2 regions of the Peribacillus simplex NBRC 15720 genome follow, and region 2 is predicted to be linked to the other one. Evidence: predicted binding sites of a transcription regulator. Region 2 holds the regulator's gene; the other holds the start of a gene.
What was found. The regulator CtsR, encoded in region 2, represses protease genes until heat stress. The targets are predictions, from matches to a motif close to ATGGTCAATAAAGGTCAAACA.
Positions count from the first base shown of each region.

Region 1 (7,718 bases), 450 kb from region 2:
CCTCGGCTTTTTTTGCGTCGATAATTTGCCGCCCACGCTATTGCCAAAGTTTTTGGAGTTAATGAAGGACTCCGGGAATAAGATGAATAAAGTGGCCCTTGTCATGGATTTGAGGGGAAGGGAGTTTTTTGATTCCTTATTTCTTGCACTGGATAATTTAACGGATACAGCTGCAGTATCACCAAGAATCCTTTTTCTTGAAGCTGATGATGAATCCTTGGTCCGCAGATATAAGGAAACGCGAAGGACCCATCCGCTTGCTCCATTAGGCCGGCCATTGGAAGGCATTAAAATGGAACGGGAACTTTTGGACGAATTGAAGGGAAGGGCTCAGTTGATCTTTAATACTTCCCAACTGAAACCGCGCGAATTGAGGGAGAAAATCGCTTCGGAATTTTCTGCCGATAAAAGTGTAGGTTTTACAGTCAATGTCATGTCCTTCGGGTTCAAGCATGGCCTGCCCATAGATGCCGACCTTGTGTTTGATGTGCGTTTCCTGCCAAATCCATATTATATTGACCATATGAGGCCAAGGACTGGCTTGGAACAGGAAGTGTCGAGTTACGTTTTAAAATGGAGTGAGACGCAAAAGTTTTTGGAAAAAGTGACCGATCTGCTTGCCTTCATGCTTCCATATTATAAACGTGAAGGAAAAGCACAGCTTGTTGTTGCGATAGGGTGTACAGGCGGGCAGCACCGATCTGTAGCATTGACGGAGTATATTTCAAACCACTTCAAAAAGGATTACAGGGTTCAAGTATCACATCGCGATATCGATAAAAGTAAGGGGAAAGCAGATGTTAGTAAAAAAGAAACAACCTAAGGTTGTGATCATTGGAGGGGGAACCGGCCTTCCCGTTTTGTTGAGAGGGTTAAAGAAGCATCCGGTGGATATAACGGCAATCGTAACGGTAGCTGATGATGGTGGAAGTTCAGGCCGCCTTCGCGAGGATATGGATATTCCCGCTCCGGGTGATATTCGTAACGTGCTGGCTGCGTTATCGGATGTAGAGCCCCTTGTTGAACAAATGTTTCAACATCGCTTTCAGAGTAAAAATGAGTTGTCCGGGCATTCGCTGGGGAATTTGATACTCGCGGCAATGACCTCGTTGACCGGGGATTTCGTCCATGCGATCCAGGAAATGAGTAAATTTCTTAATGTCCGCGGTAAAGTGCTTCCAGCTGCCAACCAAAGTGTGGTTCTCCATGCGGAGATGGATGACGGAACGATTGTTACAGGAGAATCCAAGATCCCCTTCTCAGGAAAGAAAATAAAAAAAGTATTTCTGTCTCCTCATCATATAAAGCCGCTTAGTGAAACTCTCCAGGAAATCAAGCAGGCTGATCTTATTGTCATAGGTCCAGGAAGCCTATATACTAGCATTCTGCCTAACTTACTTGTCCCTGGTTTAGGAGAAGAGGTTGGCCGTTCCAAGGCTAAGAAGGTGTACATTTGCAATTTGATGACACAAGCCGGCGAGACGCTTGATTATAGCGCGAGCGATCATATAAAAGCGATATATGACCATATGGGAAATGCATATATTGACAGGATACTTGTTAATAATGAGGAAATACCAACCGAGATTCAGCAACGCTATCAAGCTGAATATGCCAAACCGGTCATGTATGATGTGGAAAGTTTAAAACAGATGGGGCTTGAAATCATACAAGAACGCATTTTCAGCTTTGAAGGGAATGTAATACGCCATGACACAAAAAAAGTGGCGGATTTGCTTTATAATATGCTTGTAAATGAAACAAAAAGCCACATAGTTCCGTAGATATAAGCGGGGACGGTTTTTTGATTGATAAAAATAGATTACCTGCGTTCGATTGGGGGTGAAATGGATGTCTTTTGCTTCAGAAACGAAAAAAGAACTTACTACATTAGAGGGAAAGGATTGCTGCGGTAAAGCGGAATTATGTGCGCTTATCCGGATGAACGGATCCCTTTCATTTTCTAATCGGAAGCTTGTTGTGGATATTCAAACTGAGAATGCTGCGATTGCCAGAAGGATTTATACGCTGCTGAAAAAGAGTTATGAGGTCCAGGTCGAGCTGTTGGTCCGTAAAAAGATGAAGCTTAAAAAGAATAATGTATATATTGTCAGGATGTCATCCGGAGGGCAGCGGGTTTTAACCGATTTGGAAATTTTAGGCGATGGCTTTGAAATTCTCCATGATATATCCGATACTATTGTTGGGAAGAAATGCTGTAAGCGTTCATACCTAAGAGGTGCATTTCTTGCGGGGGGTTCGGTAAATAATCCGGAAACGTCTTCCTATCACCTTGAGATTTTCTCACTTTATAAAGAGCACAATGATGCCCTTTGTGAGCTAATGAATAAGTTTGACTTGAAGGCCAAGACGCTTGAACGCAAGAAAGGGTACATCATTTATTTGAAAGAAGCCGAAAAGATTGCCGAGTTTTTAAGTATAGTTGGCGCCCATTCAGCTTTATTAAGGTTCGAGGATGTACGGATTGTCCGTGATATGCGTAATTCAGTGAATCGGCTTGTGAATTGTGAAACAGCCAATTTGAACAAAACAATCGGGGCCTCATTGCGCCAGGTTGAAAATATCCATTATATCGAGGATACGGTAGGGCTAAGCATTTTACCGGATAAGCTTCGGGAAATTGCGGAGCTTAGGATAGCATTTCAGGATATAACCTTAAAGGAACTTGGGGAAATGGTATCCGGGGGAACCATCAGTAAGTCCGGGATTAATCACCGATTACGAAAGATTGATGAAATAGCTGACAGGCTCCGTGGGGGAGAGGCTATTGCTGCGAAAAAATAAAGCTAACAGGGGAGATCAAGATGGTGGAAAAACAAGTTGAGGTAAAATTGAAAACGGGTTTGCAAGCGCGGCCGGCAGCTCTTTTTGTACAAGAAGCTAACCGCTTTCATTCAGATGTTTTTCTTGAAAAAGAAGGAAAGAAAGTGAATGCAAAAAGTATAATGGGGTTAATGAGCCTTGCCATCAGTTCTGGCGTGTCTGTGAAGTTAATTGTCGAAGGACGCGATGAAAAAGAAGCGTTAGAGGCATTGGAAGAGTTCGTTCAGCAAGAGGGTTAAAAGAAAAGGATGCCTAAAAGTGCATCCTTTTCTTTTATGATGTAAAAAAAGCTCCGGAAGTCGCTTAAGGCGATCTCCGGAGCCTTTTGTTGCATGATTATTTAGAGTCTTTTTTATCATCAAGGATGCTGCGCGTGATGACTTTGTCAATCAAGCCATATTCAAGAGCTCTTTCGGAAGTCATGAAGTTATCACGCTCCGTATCTCTTTGAAGGACTTCAATAGGTTGACCAGTACGTTCTGCCAATATTTGATTCAGTTTATCTTTCAAGTGAAGGATACGGCGGGCAGCAATTTCAATTTCAGTAGCTTGACCTTGAGCTCCTCCAAGTGGTTGGTGAATCATGACTTCACTGTTTGGCAACGCATAACGTTTGCCTTTTTCGCCAGCGGCCAATAGGAAAGCACCCATGGAAGCGGCCATACCGATGCATACTGTGGATACATTAGGTTTGATATATTGCATAGTATCGTAAATGGCCATACCGGAAGTGATGCTTCCACCAGGGCTGTTGATGTATAGAGTGATATCTTTTTCAGGATTTTCCGCTTCTAAAAATAGTAATTGAGCAACAATGGAGTTGGAAACATTATCGTCAATTGCACTTCCTAGCATAATGATCCGGTCTTTTAATAAACGGGAGTAAATATCGTAGGCACGCTCCCCACGACTTGTTTGTTCGATAACTGTAGGAATTAAATTCATGTTCATTTCCTCCTTCGATTAAGAGAATCATTTAAATTCTTTATGTATGTATGATACACTTTTTGGTCAATTTAGGTCAAACAAAACAAACCCTATAATGGATAATTTGTTCGACAATTTTCTGGCTAAGGCTCCTTCCTGATAGATTACTTTATATATTATGCCGCACAGGGATGAATTTCCACATTACCCATAATACCCAAAAGAAGAAGTTTTAAACCTGATAACCCTTGCAAAGGAGGGGATTCTATCATATAATGAAGTCTGTTGAAAAAATATTTTCTATTACGCCCTCGTAGTGCAACGGATAGAACGCAAGCCTCCGAAGCTTGAAATGCAGGTTCGATTCCTGCCGAGGGCATTACTAATCTTCTGCTTAATAAAGTGGGGGATTTTTTATTGGTCAATTTTAAGAGTGGTCCTAAGATTTTTGGTGAATTTACTCGTTTTCCGTAATATTTCATCGAATCCTGGAATGTCAGTCCTGTCGTGAAAATATTCGCCCACTCTATTGAAAAATGGTTATTTTTCAATAAAAGTAGTTGTTAAATTTGCATTTCTAACATATAGTATTTAAAAACAAATAAACTATTCAGAAAAAAACGTAAGCGTTTTCATGGGTTTTTGTGTAGAATTTTCTCCTGATAATGTAAAATGGAGTGGGGGAGGGATGAATCGATGAGTATGAATATGAAAGCAGGACTTTTTCAACAGCAAACATTAAAGATGGCAATGACCCAAGAGCTTATGCAAGCTATTACATTGCTGCAATACTCCTCGCAGGAGCTATCGGCTTTTTTAGAAAATAAAATGGTGGAGAATCCATTACTGTCCATAGATCAGCCAACATCTGCTTTATTTCAGCCAACTTTTGACCGGAAAAAGGGTAAACGGACCCTTAAGAATACGTATGATGCCAACTATTGGATTGAACAGATCAGTGAAGATACAATATCGCTTGAACAGCATATCATGTCCCAGGTTAATCACCAGCAGTTTTCCGGTGAGCAACAGAAGGCAATGCTGCTATTAATTCATAACCTTGATGAAAACGGTTACTTGAGGACGCAGCTGGATGATATATGTATCTCAGGTTTATCTCCGGTCGTTTTGGAAGAAAGCCTCACAATTTTACAGCAACTCGAGCCGCATGGAATTGGAGCGAGAAATCTTCAAGAGTGCCTTTTGCTTCAGGTGAAAGCAGAAGGGGTGAATCTGCTGGCAGAATCGATCATAGAAAACCATTTCCTCGGTTTTGCTGAAAAGCGCTGGAAAGACTTAAGTAAGAAAATCGGTGTTACAATGAAGGAGATACAAGAAGTATTTGATTATGTCCAGACGTTGAACCCGCGTCCGGCTTCACTCTTTTTTCAGGAAAAACCTTCTTATATAGTGCCGGATGTGGTCGTGGAAGCTCGGGATGGCATGCTGCTTGTCGGGAATTATGATGGTAACACTCCCAATCTTAATGTGGATAAAGGGTATTTAAACCGAATGAAGAGCCATAAGGATCAGGGTGTTCAACGGTTTATCCAGGATAAGTGGCAGGAATACCAATGGATCTCCAGAGGGATTCAACAGAGGAAGGAAACTATATTGAAGGTCATTCAGTGCATCGTCGATAAACAGCCGGCGTGCTTTCATCATGGCCTGAACTATTTGAAGCCGATGACGATGAAAGAAGTCGCTGACGAACTTGGTATACATGAGTCCACAGTAAGCCGGGCGGTTAAAGGGAAATACGTGCAGACACCATTTGGCACGATAGAGATGCGGGTGTTTTTCACTACTTCTTTACAGTCAGTTGGCCTTGATGAGGATATGTCGGGCATGCAAGCAAAAAAGAGCCTACAGGCAGCCATCAATGGGGAAAATAAACAAAAGCCGCTTTCGGATCAAGACCTGGCAGAACGGTTGAAAGAGGAGCATGGAATTATCCTTGCCCGCCGAACCGTTGCGAAATACCGTGAACAATTAGGGATCCCTTCTTCATCTAAACGAAAAAGATATGATTGAAAAGGATGAGTGGTTTGGAATCAAATGCATTTGTTTTATATAGTAGGGATAAATGCCCGTTATGTGATAAAGCCAAGCTGGTACTAGAAGAAGTGAAAGAGGAGTCAGGCATAGGCTATAAGGAAATCGATATCCATACAGATGATGATTTGCTTGAGAAATTCGGGCTGATGATTCCTGTAGTAGAATGGAAAGATGAAATCGTTCAATTCGGAAATGTTGATAAATCAGCTCTAAATCAGCTTTTGGAAAAATAATTTTTCAAATCATTTGAAGAAACATTCCGTTCCTGCTAGAATAAAATATGTAGCAGGAATATTTTTTTGTTTTAAGTGGGACAGAAAATGACTACGCGGGACATTAAATGTCCAACTTAACTTTTTAGGAGTTTTAACTATGCGTACATTACTTGAGGTACAAAGAAAATTATTACCAGATTTCCTTATGGTTATGCAAAAAAGATATGATATCCTGCGTTATATCAAAATGATGCAGCCGGTTGGAAGGCGCAGTCTGTCCGTGAGCCTTAATTTGACAGAGCGGACGCTTAGAGGTGAGGTTGATTTTCTGAAAAGTCAGAACCTGGTTAACATATTCAGCTCTGGCATGACGCTGACTGATGAAGGGATTGAAATCCTGGATAAGTTAGAAGGAATAATGCGTGAAGTAATGGGTATAGACATAATGGAACGGCAATTGCAGGATTTGTTACAAGTGGATGAAGTCATTATTGTCTCAGGAAATTGTGATGAGACCCCATGGGTGAAAAAAGAATTGGGTAAAGCTTGTGCAAACCGTATGAAACGAGAATGGAACTCAAAGAATATCATTGCGGTTACTGGCGGATCCACAATGGCCGAAGTGGCTGATTCGTTGTCACCTGATGAAGCGTCGAAGAAATTGACATTTGTCCCGGCCCGCGGGGGAATTGGTGAAGCAGTACAGAATCAGGCCAATACCATTGTCGAAAAAATGGCACAGAAGGCACAAGCCTCATACAGAGTGTTATATGTACCCGATCAATTAAGCGGTGAGGTTTATGCTTCATTTCAGAAGGAACCTGCAATTAAAGAAGTGATTTCCCAAATCAAATCTGCCGATATGATCATTCATGGAATCGGTGATGCCATGGCGATGGCTGAGAGAAGAAATTCTTCGCCAGAAATGTTAAAGAAGCTGTTAGATGGAAATGCTGTAGGAGAAGCATTCGGTTATTATTACGATGAAAACGGTAAAGTTGTTCATAAAGTTTTGACAGTCGGCATCCAGTTAGATGATCTTAGCCCTGAAAAGCGAGTGATAACTGTGGCAGGTGGTAAAACTAAAGCAAAGGCTATCCGTTCCTACATGAAAGGCGCACCTTCATCAACAGTGTTGATCACTGATGAAGCGGCGGCACAAGAGTTAATTCAGGGGAATTACACCCCTTAATATATTTGCGAACTTAAAAGGAGGAATTTTTCATGGCAGTAAAAGTTGGTATTAATGGTTTTGGACGTATTGGACGTAATGTATTTCGTGCAGCATTGAGTAATCCTGGGGTAGAGATTGTTGCTATTAACGACTTAACGGATGCTAATATGTTAGCGCACCTTCTTCAATACGATACAATTCATGGATCTCTTAATGAAAAAGTAACAGTTGATGGGGAGTACCTTGTTGTTGATGGTCATAAAGTCAAAGTATTGGCTGAACGTGATCCTGCACAATTAGCATGGGGTGAACTAGGAGTAGAAGTAGTTGTAGAATCTACAGGACGTTTCACAAAACGTGCAGATGCAGCTAAGCATTTAGAAGCTGGCGCGAAAAAAGTAATCATCTCTGCTCCTGCATCTGATGAAGATATCACAATTGTCATGGGTGTAAACGAAGACAAATATGATGCAGCAAACCACCATGTAATCTCTAATGCT
Region 1 is NZ_CP017704.1:2,924,761-2,932,478, forward strand. Features, by position in the region: gene rapZ (RNase adapter RapZ) at 1-823, shown strand, start outside; gene BS1321_RS13955 (gluconeogenesis factor YvcK family protein) at 798-1,784, shown strand; gene whiA (DNA-binding protein WhiA) at 1,852-2,805, shown strand; gene BS1321_RS13965 (HPr family phosphocarrier protein) at 2,826-3,083, shown strand; gene clpP (ATP-dependent Clp endopeptidase proteolytic subunit ClpP) at 3,181-3,789, opposite strand; tRNA gene BS1321_RS13975 (tRNA-Arg) at 4,079-4,150, shown strand; gene rpoN (RNA polymerase factor sigma-54) at 4,468-5,805, shown strand; gene BS1321_RS13985 (glutaredoxin family protein) at 5,820-6,062, shown strand; gene BS1321_RS13990 (sugar-binding transcriptional regulator) at 6,202-7,236, shown strand; gene gap (type I glyceraldehyde-3-phosphate dehydrogenase) at 7,269-7,718, shown strand, end outside.
Region 1: clpP (ATP-dependent Clp endopeptidase proteolytic subunit ClpP) is a predicted target of CtsR. The motif match lies at 3,852-3,872, and genes of this name have one in related genera.

Region 2 (7,718 bases):
ATAACCACAAGACTGACACATAAATTTCGTTTTCTTCTTTACAGCCATAAATTACTCCTCTTCCTTTGGAAAAAATATCTATATTAAGGATATTATATCTCTGTTTTATTTAAACCTTCTTAAGGCTAAGTTTTTTAAAAAAATATTCACCCTACTTGTCCCATTTATACTCATATCTACCTATGGATAAAAAACAGAGGTACACTGCAAAAGAATCTGCGTGTACCTCGAAGTTTAGGATCAGGTTATTCACTTACATTAACAGGCTCGCCTTGTCGGATTGCAAACTCATTATTCACGACATCCATTACGACCGTTTGCCCTTTTTTCACGTTGCCCTTAAGTAACTCTTCGGATAGATAATCTTCTACATGCTTCTGAAGCGCCCTGCGGATTGGTCGTGCCCCATATTCCGGATCAAAACCTTCCGTAGCAATTTTTTCTCTAGCCGCATCTGTCAGCTCCAAGTAAATCTCCTGTTCTTTCAAACGGGTAGTAAGCTGATTTGACATTAATGTAACGATTTGTTTCAAATGATCCTTCTCTAATGAGTGGAACACGATAGTTTCATCAATACGATTCAGGAATTCCGGACGGAATGCACGTTTGAGTTCTTCCATCACTTTCCCTTTCATATTTTTATAGTCCTGGCCAGTATCCTGGATGTTAAAGCCGACATACTTATCAGTTTTCAAGGCCGACGCCCCTACATTCGATGTCATAATCAGAATGGTATTCCTGAAATCAACAGTACGCCCCTTGGAATCTGTCAGTCTTCCGTCTTCCAATACTTGAAGAAGAATATTGAAGACATCCGGATGCGCCTTTTCTATTTCATCAAGCAGAACGACCGAGTATGGTTTCCTCCGCACTTTTTCCGTTAACTGACCGCCTTCTTCGTATCCAACATATCCTGGAGGGGATCCAACAAGACGTGAAGTCGAATGTTTCTCCATATATTCGGACATATCGATGCGGATCATGGCATCTTCATCACCAAAAATGGATTCGGCTAAAGCACGGGCCAGCTCGGTTTTACCGACCCCTGTAGGTCCCAAGAAGATGAATGAACCAATTGGACGTTTAGGATCTTTCAAACCTGCCCTTGCACGTCGTACTGCTTTAGAAACCGCAATGACGGCCTCTTCCTGCCCAATAACACGATCATGGAGGATTGACTCCATATTAAGCAGTTTGTCTGACTCTGTTTGCGCCAATTTAGTGACTGGCACTCCCGTCCAGCTGGATACGACGTGTGCAATGTCATCCACAGTCACTTCACTGTTCTCCTGCCCTTGTTTTTCTTTCCAAGTTTTTTTCGTTTCTTCCAATTGTTCTCTTAAGCGTTGTTCTGTATCGCGAAGCGAAGCAGCTTTTTCAAATTCCTGGCTCTGAACGGAAGCATCCTTTTCCTTACGAACATCATCTAACTTCACTTCAAGTTCCTTTAAGTTAGGTGGCGTTGTGTATGAGCGCAGCCTAACCTTGGAACCAGCTTCATCAATCAAGTCAATCGCTTTATCCGGTAAAAAGCGATCGGAAATATAACGGTCTGATAATTTGACTGCGGCATCAATCGCTTCGTCAGTAATCGATACGCGGTGATGTGCCTCATAACGGTCACGCAACCCCTTGAGAATTTGGATGGATTCCAAAATAGTCGGCTCATCGACTTGGATTGGCTGGAAACGACGTTCAAGCGCAGCATCCTTTTCAATATACTTACGGTACTCATCTAAAGTTGTAGCACCGATACATTGTAATTCACCACGTGCCAATGATGGTTTAAGGATATTGGAGGCATCAATGGCACCTTCTGCACCACCTGCACCAATCAATGTATGCAATTCATCGATGAATAAGATGATATTACCCGCCTGACGTATTTCATCCATAACTTTCTTCAATCGGTCCTCAAATTCACCACGGTATTTAGTACCAGCCACTACAGTACCCATATCAAGTGTCATTACGCGTTTATCACGTAAAATTTCAGGTACCTCATTATTGATAATCTGTTGGGCAAGCCCTTCAGCAATGGCTGTTTTACCTACCCCAGGTTCACCGATTAATACGGGGTTATTTTTCGTACGACGGCTTAATACCTCAATGACACGCTGTATTTCCTTACCTCTTCCGATAACGGGATCCAAGCTTCCTTCCCTGGCAATCGCCGTTAAATCACGGGCTAGGCCATCCAGTGTCGGCGTGCTTGCATTTGAAGCGGCTGAACCTTGATGACCACCTGATTCATTGCTGCCCAAGAGTTGTAATACTTGTTGTCGAGCTTTATTTAAACTTACTCCCAGATTATTCAATACGCGGGCAGCTACACCTTCCCCTTCTCGTATAAGACCTAGAAGAACATGCTCTGTCCCAACATATGAGTGACCTAATTTTCTTGCCTCATCCATGGAAAGCTCAATCACTTTCTTGGCTCTTGGGGTATAATGTATCGTTTGAGCCGTATCCTGTCCACGGCCGATTAAATTTTCCACTTCTTTCTGAATCTTTTCCGGGCCCAATCCAAGAGCATATAACGCTTTGGCTGCAATACCATCACCTTCTCGGACCAGGCCCAGTAAAATATGTTCCGTACCAATATTATTATGACCTAAACGGATTGCCTCTTCTTGGGCTAATGCTAATACTTTCTGGGCTCTTTCAGTAAAACGACCAAACATCATAGGGAATTCCTCCTTAAGAATTTTCGTTTTGAATAAAGTTGCTGGCAATTCTCTAAGTAATGGCAGAAGCTTCTTCTTGCTCCATATCTATTACATGAAATTTAATACTCCCTAAAGAGGTCAATGACCTCTATGAGGAGGAATGTTCCGTGAAATTCAAGCGTTCCCGGATGAGTGCTGCTCTACGGATATCCCTTTCATGGGGTCTTAAAGGGCCACCTGCGTACTTTTGTAAAAATCCCGACTGCGTCAAAATCATCAACTCATTTAGAATGCTTTTAGATATATTTTTTATATACCCAAGATCTATCCCTAACCTAACATCGGAGATACAAGTAGCAGCTTCCTTGGTCTCGATGATTCGAGCATTGGACAAAATCCCATATGAACGGAAAATTCTATCTTCTAATTGTATGTGGGAAGTCCTTGCTAATGCATCCCTCGCTGACCGTTCCTGAGCTATGATTTGTTGCACTACACTTGTTAAATCTTCAACGATATCCCTTTCCGACTTTCCAAGAGTAATTTGATTAGAGATTTGAAAAATATTTCCTAACGCTTGACTGCCCTCTCCATAAATCCCTCGAACCACCAACCCCAATTGGTTGATAGCCGGTATGATATTATTCATCTGTTGTGTAAGGACCAGGCCCGGAAGATGCATCATGACTGAAGCCCTTAATCCTGTTCCCACATTAGTCGGACAACTAGTTAGGTAACCTCTTTCTTCATCATATGCATAGTCTATGGATTCTTCAATCCAATCGTCAAGAACATTTGCAATCTTTAAGGTTTCCTTTAGCTGCAACCCCGACATTAAACATTGAATACGGAGATGATCCTCCTCGTTTATCATGATACTTATTTCTTCATTTTCTGAAAGGAGACATGCGCTTTTCGCTGAGTCTTCAACTAAATGAGGACTGATTAAATGTTTTTCAACAAGAACGCGCTTTTCCAGTGGCTGCAATTGGTCAATCTCTAAAAGTTCCAGTTTTCCAATCTCTGGAGTTACTTCCTCTTCGATTCTTTTTTTGACCAATTCAATGATTTTTTTAGCTTCTTCGTTAGAAAAGGAGGTTGGGAAGGTAAAGTCTTTGAAATTCCTAGCCAGCCGAATCCGCGAACTCAATACAATATCGATTTCCGGCCCTTCGGCACTCATCCAGGAACTCAAGGCGTTTTCTACAAACTTTTCCAAGCTCATAATTCCTCGCCTCCCTCTTGTGCTTCATACCTTTTTTCAAGGGAACGAACCTTATCTCTTACCTCTGCCGCTTTCTCAAACTCCTCTTGATCAATGTGGACCTTTAAAACTTCTTTCAAATCCAAAATTTGCTTTCGAAGATATATGGTGCCACCAATCCTTTTTGGAATTTTCCCTATATGTGCTGTATTGCCGCTATGAACCCTCTTTAAAATGGGATTTAACTGTTCATTGAACGTCTTATAACATTCGGCACAGCCAAACTTACCAATATGGACAAATTCTTTATAAGATCGATGACAATGCGGGCAACGCCTCTCTTCCGTTTTGGGAAATGCATTTGCCTTTGTCTGTTGAATATTCGACTCCATATTCAACAATCCTGCTAATAAATTATTTATTGAAAAACCAGGTCCACCTGCATCCATGAACATTTCACCTTTTTCCTGAGCACATTTCTCACAAATCATGACTTCAGTCTTTATTCCATTGATGATTTTGGTGAAGTGCAGGGTAGCAGGCCTTTGATGACATTCTTGGCAAATCAACGTTCATCACCTCTGCCAGTTTCATTTATATTTTAAAGTCGTAAGCATCGCAGTTAAAATTCTTGCCCTAAGCTCATCGCGGTCAGGTAGGTCGATATAAATCACCGATCTATCTATGACGCTCATCATAATCTTTGCTTCTCTTTCATTAATGACGTCTTCATTCATCAGCCTTGAAATTACTCCTTCAGCCATCGATTGAGTTACCCTGGAACCAATAAGCGATAATAATTGGTTGATAAGTTGCACGGAATCCTGTGATTCGACTTTCATGATGCGTATATAACCGCCGCCTCCACGCTTACTCTCTACAACATAACCTCTCTCGATGGTAAACCTGGTATTGATTACGTAATTGATTTGAGAAGGCACACACTGAAATTTATCTGCTATTTCACTTCTTTTAATCTCTAAGATATCTTTTTGACTTATTTCAAGTACTTGCTTCAAATAAGTTTCGATAACATCAGATATGTTTCTCACTCAGCCTCCTCCATTCTGACTTTGACTATATTTGACTATTATTATACAAGGAATAATCCATTTTGCAACTTAAACGCACTTTCTTTCTGTATTATCCATTTTCTCCAAATTATATGTAATTACATACCTCATTGAACATTAAAGTTGAAATATCTTACATAAATACCCTAAAACGATAAATGCAAAACCTGATATTTTTTCTTCTCCTTAAGGTTTCACCACTTGAATTTTGCCCCATTCCCCCTCATGATATTGTAACCAATTCAAATAAGGCCAGCCCTATGCTGTCCCTTGAATTATAAAACCTTTTTTAATTACGAACATCAAAAAAGACCAGCCAGAATGGCTGATCTTTGAAATGGCTTGGCGGCGTCCTACTCTCACAGGGGGAAACCCCCAACTACCATCGGCGCTGAAGAGCTTAACTGCCGTGTTCGGAATGGGAACGGGTGTGACCTCTTCGCTATCGCCACCAAACATGAAAGGAACGTTGTTCCTTCAAAACTAGATAATAAGAAGGTATTTCATTTTTTAAAAAGCGTTGGTTAAGTCCTCGATCTATTAGTATCAGTCAGCTCCACATGTCGCCACGCTTCCACCTCTGACCTATCAACCTGATCATCTTTCAGGGATCTTACTAGCTTGCGCCATGGGAAATCTCATCTTGAGGGGGGCTTCATGCTTAGATGCTTTCAGCACTTATCCCGTCCGCACGTAGCTACCCAGCTATGCCTTTGGCAAGACAACTGGTACACCAGCGGTGCGTCCATCCCGGTCCTCTCGTACTAAGGACAGCTCCTCTCAAATTTCCTGCGCCCGCGACGGATAGGGACCGAACTGTCTCACGACGTTCTGAACCCAGCTCGCGTACCGCTTTAATGGGCGAACAGCCCAACCCTTGGGACCGACTACAGCCCCAGGATGCGATGAGCCGACATCGAGGTGCCAAACCTCCCCGTCGATGTGGACTCTTGGGGGAGATAAGCCTGTTATCCCCGGGGTAGCTTTTATCCGTTGAGCGATGGCCCTTCCATGCGGAACCACCGGATCACTAAGCCCGACTTTCGTCCCTGCTCGACTTGTAGGTCTCGCAGTCAAGCTCCCTTGTGCCTTTACACTCTACGAATGATTTCCAACCATTCTGAGGGAACCTTTGGGCGCCTCCGTTACTCTTTAGGAGGCGACCGCCCCAGTCAAACTGCCCACCTGACACTGTCTCCCACCCCGATAAGGGGCGCGGGTTAGAATTTCAATACAGCCAGGGTAGTATCCCACCAACGCCTCCACCGAAGCTAGCGCTCCGGCTTCTCAGGCTCCTACCTATCCTGTACAAGCTGTACCAAAATTCAATATCAGGCTGCAGTAAAGCTCCACGGGGTCTTTCCGTCCTGTCGCGGGTAACCTGCATCTTCACAGGTACTATAATTTCACCGAGTCTCTCGTTGAGACAGTGCCCAGATCGTTACACCTTTCGTGCGGGTCGGAACTTACCCGACAAGGAATTTCGCTACCTTAGGACCGTTATAGTTACGGCCGCCGTTTACTGGGGCTTCGGTTCAAAGCTTCGCTTGCGCTAACCTCTCCCCTTAACCTTCCAGCACCGGGCAGGTGTCAGCCCCTATACTTCGCCTTGCGGCTTCGCAGAGACCTGTGTTTTTGCTAAACAGTCGCCTGGGCCTATTCACTGCGGCTTTTCTGGGCTATTCACCCTAAAAAGCACCCCTTCTCCCGAAGTTACGGGGTCATTTTGCCGAGTTCCTTAACGAGAGTTCTCTCGCACACCTTAGGATTCTCTCCTCGCCTACCTGTGTCGGTTTGCGGTACGGGCACCTTACATCTCACTAGAGGCTTTTCTTGGCAGCGTGGAATCAGGAACTTCGGTACTATATTTCCCTCGCCATCACAGCTCCGCCTTAATGGAAACGGGATTTGCCTCGTTTCCGGCCTAACTGCTTGGACGCGCATATCCAACAGCGCGCTTACCCTATCCTTCTGCGTCCCCCCATCGTTCAAACGATGTATAGGTGGTACAGGAATATCAACCTGTTGTCCATCGCCTACGCCTTTCGGCCTCGGCTTAGGTCCCGACTAACCCTGAGCGGACGAGCCTTCCTCAGGAAACCTTAGGCATTCGGTGGAAGGGATTCTCACCCTTCTTTCGCTACTCATACCGGCATTCTCACTTCTAAGCGCTCCACCAGTCCTTCCGGTCTGACTTCAACGCCCTTAGAACGCTCTCCTACCATCGACACCATACGGTGTCAATCCACAGCTTCGGTGATACGTTTAGCCCCGGTACATTTTCGGCGCGGAGTCACTCGACCAGTGAGCTATTACGCACTCTTTAAATGGTGGCTGCTTCTGAGCCAACATCCTGGTTGTCTAAGCAACTCCACATCCTTTTCCACTTAACGTATACTTTGGGACCTTAGCTGGTGGTCTGGGCTGTTTCCCTTTCGACTACGGATCTTATCACTCGCAGTCTGACTCCCAAGAATAAGTATTTGGCATTCGGAGTTTGACTGAATTCGGTAACCCGTTGGGGGCCCCTAGTCCAATCAGTGCTCTACCTCCAATACTCTCATCTTGAGGCTAGCCCTAAAGCTATTTCGGAGAGAACCAGCTATCTCCAGGTTCGATTGGAATTTCTCCGCTACCCACACCTCATCCCCGCACTTTTCAACGTGCGTGGGTTCGGGCCTCCATTCAGTGTTACCTGAACTTCACCCTGGACATGGGTAGATCACCTGGTTTCGGGTCTACGACCTCATACTCATTCGCCCTATTCAGACT
Region 2 is NZ_CP017704.1:2,469,942-2,477,659, forward strand. Features, by position in the region: gene radA (DNA repair protein RadA) at 1-48, opposite strand, end outside; gene clpC (ATP-dependent protease ATP-binding subunit ClpC) at 246-2,687, opposite strand; gene BS1321_RS11770 (protein-arginine kinase McsB) at 2,818-3,894, opposite strand; gene BS1321_RS11775 (protein-arginine kinase activator protein McsA) at 3,891-4,442, opposite strand; gene BS1321_RS11780 (CtsR family transcriptional regulator) at 4,464-4,925, opposite strand; rRNA gene rrf (5S ribosomal RNA) at 5,287-5,402, opposite strand; rRNA gene BS1321_RS11790 (23S ribosomal RNA) at 5,467-7,718, opposite strand, start outside.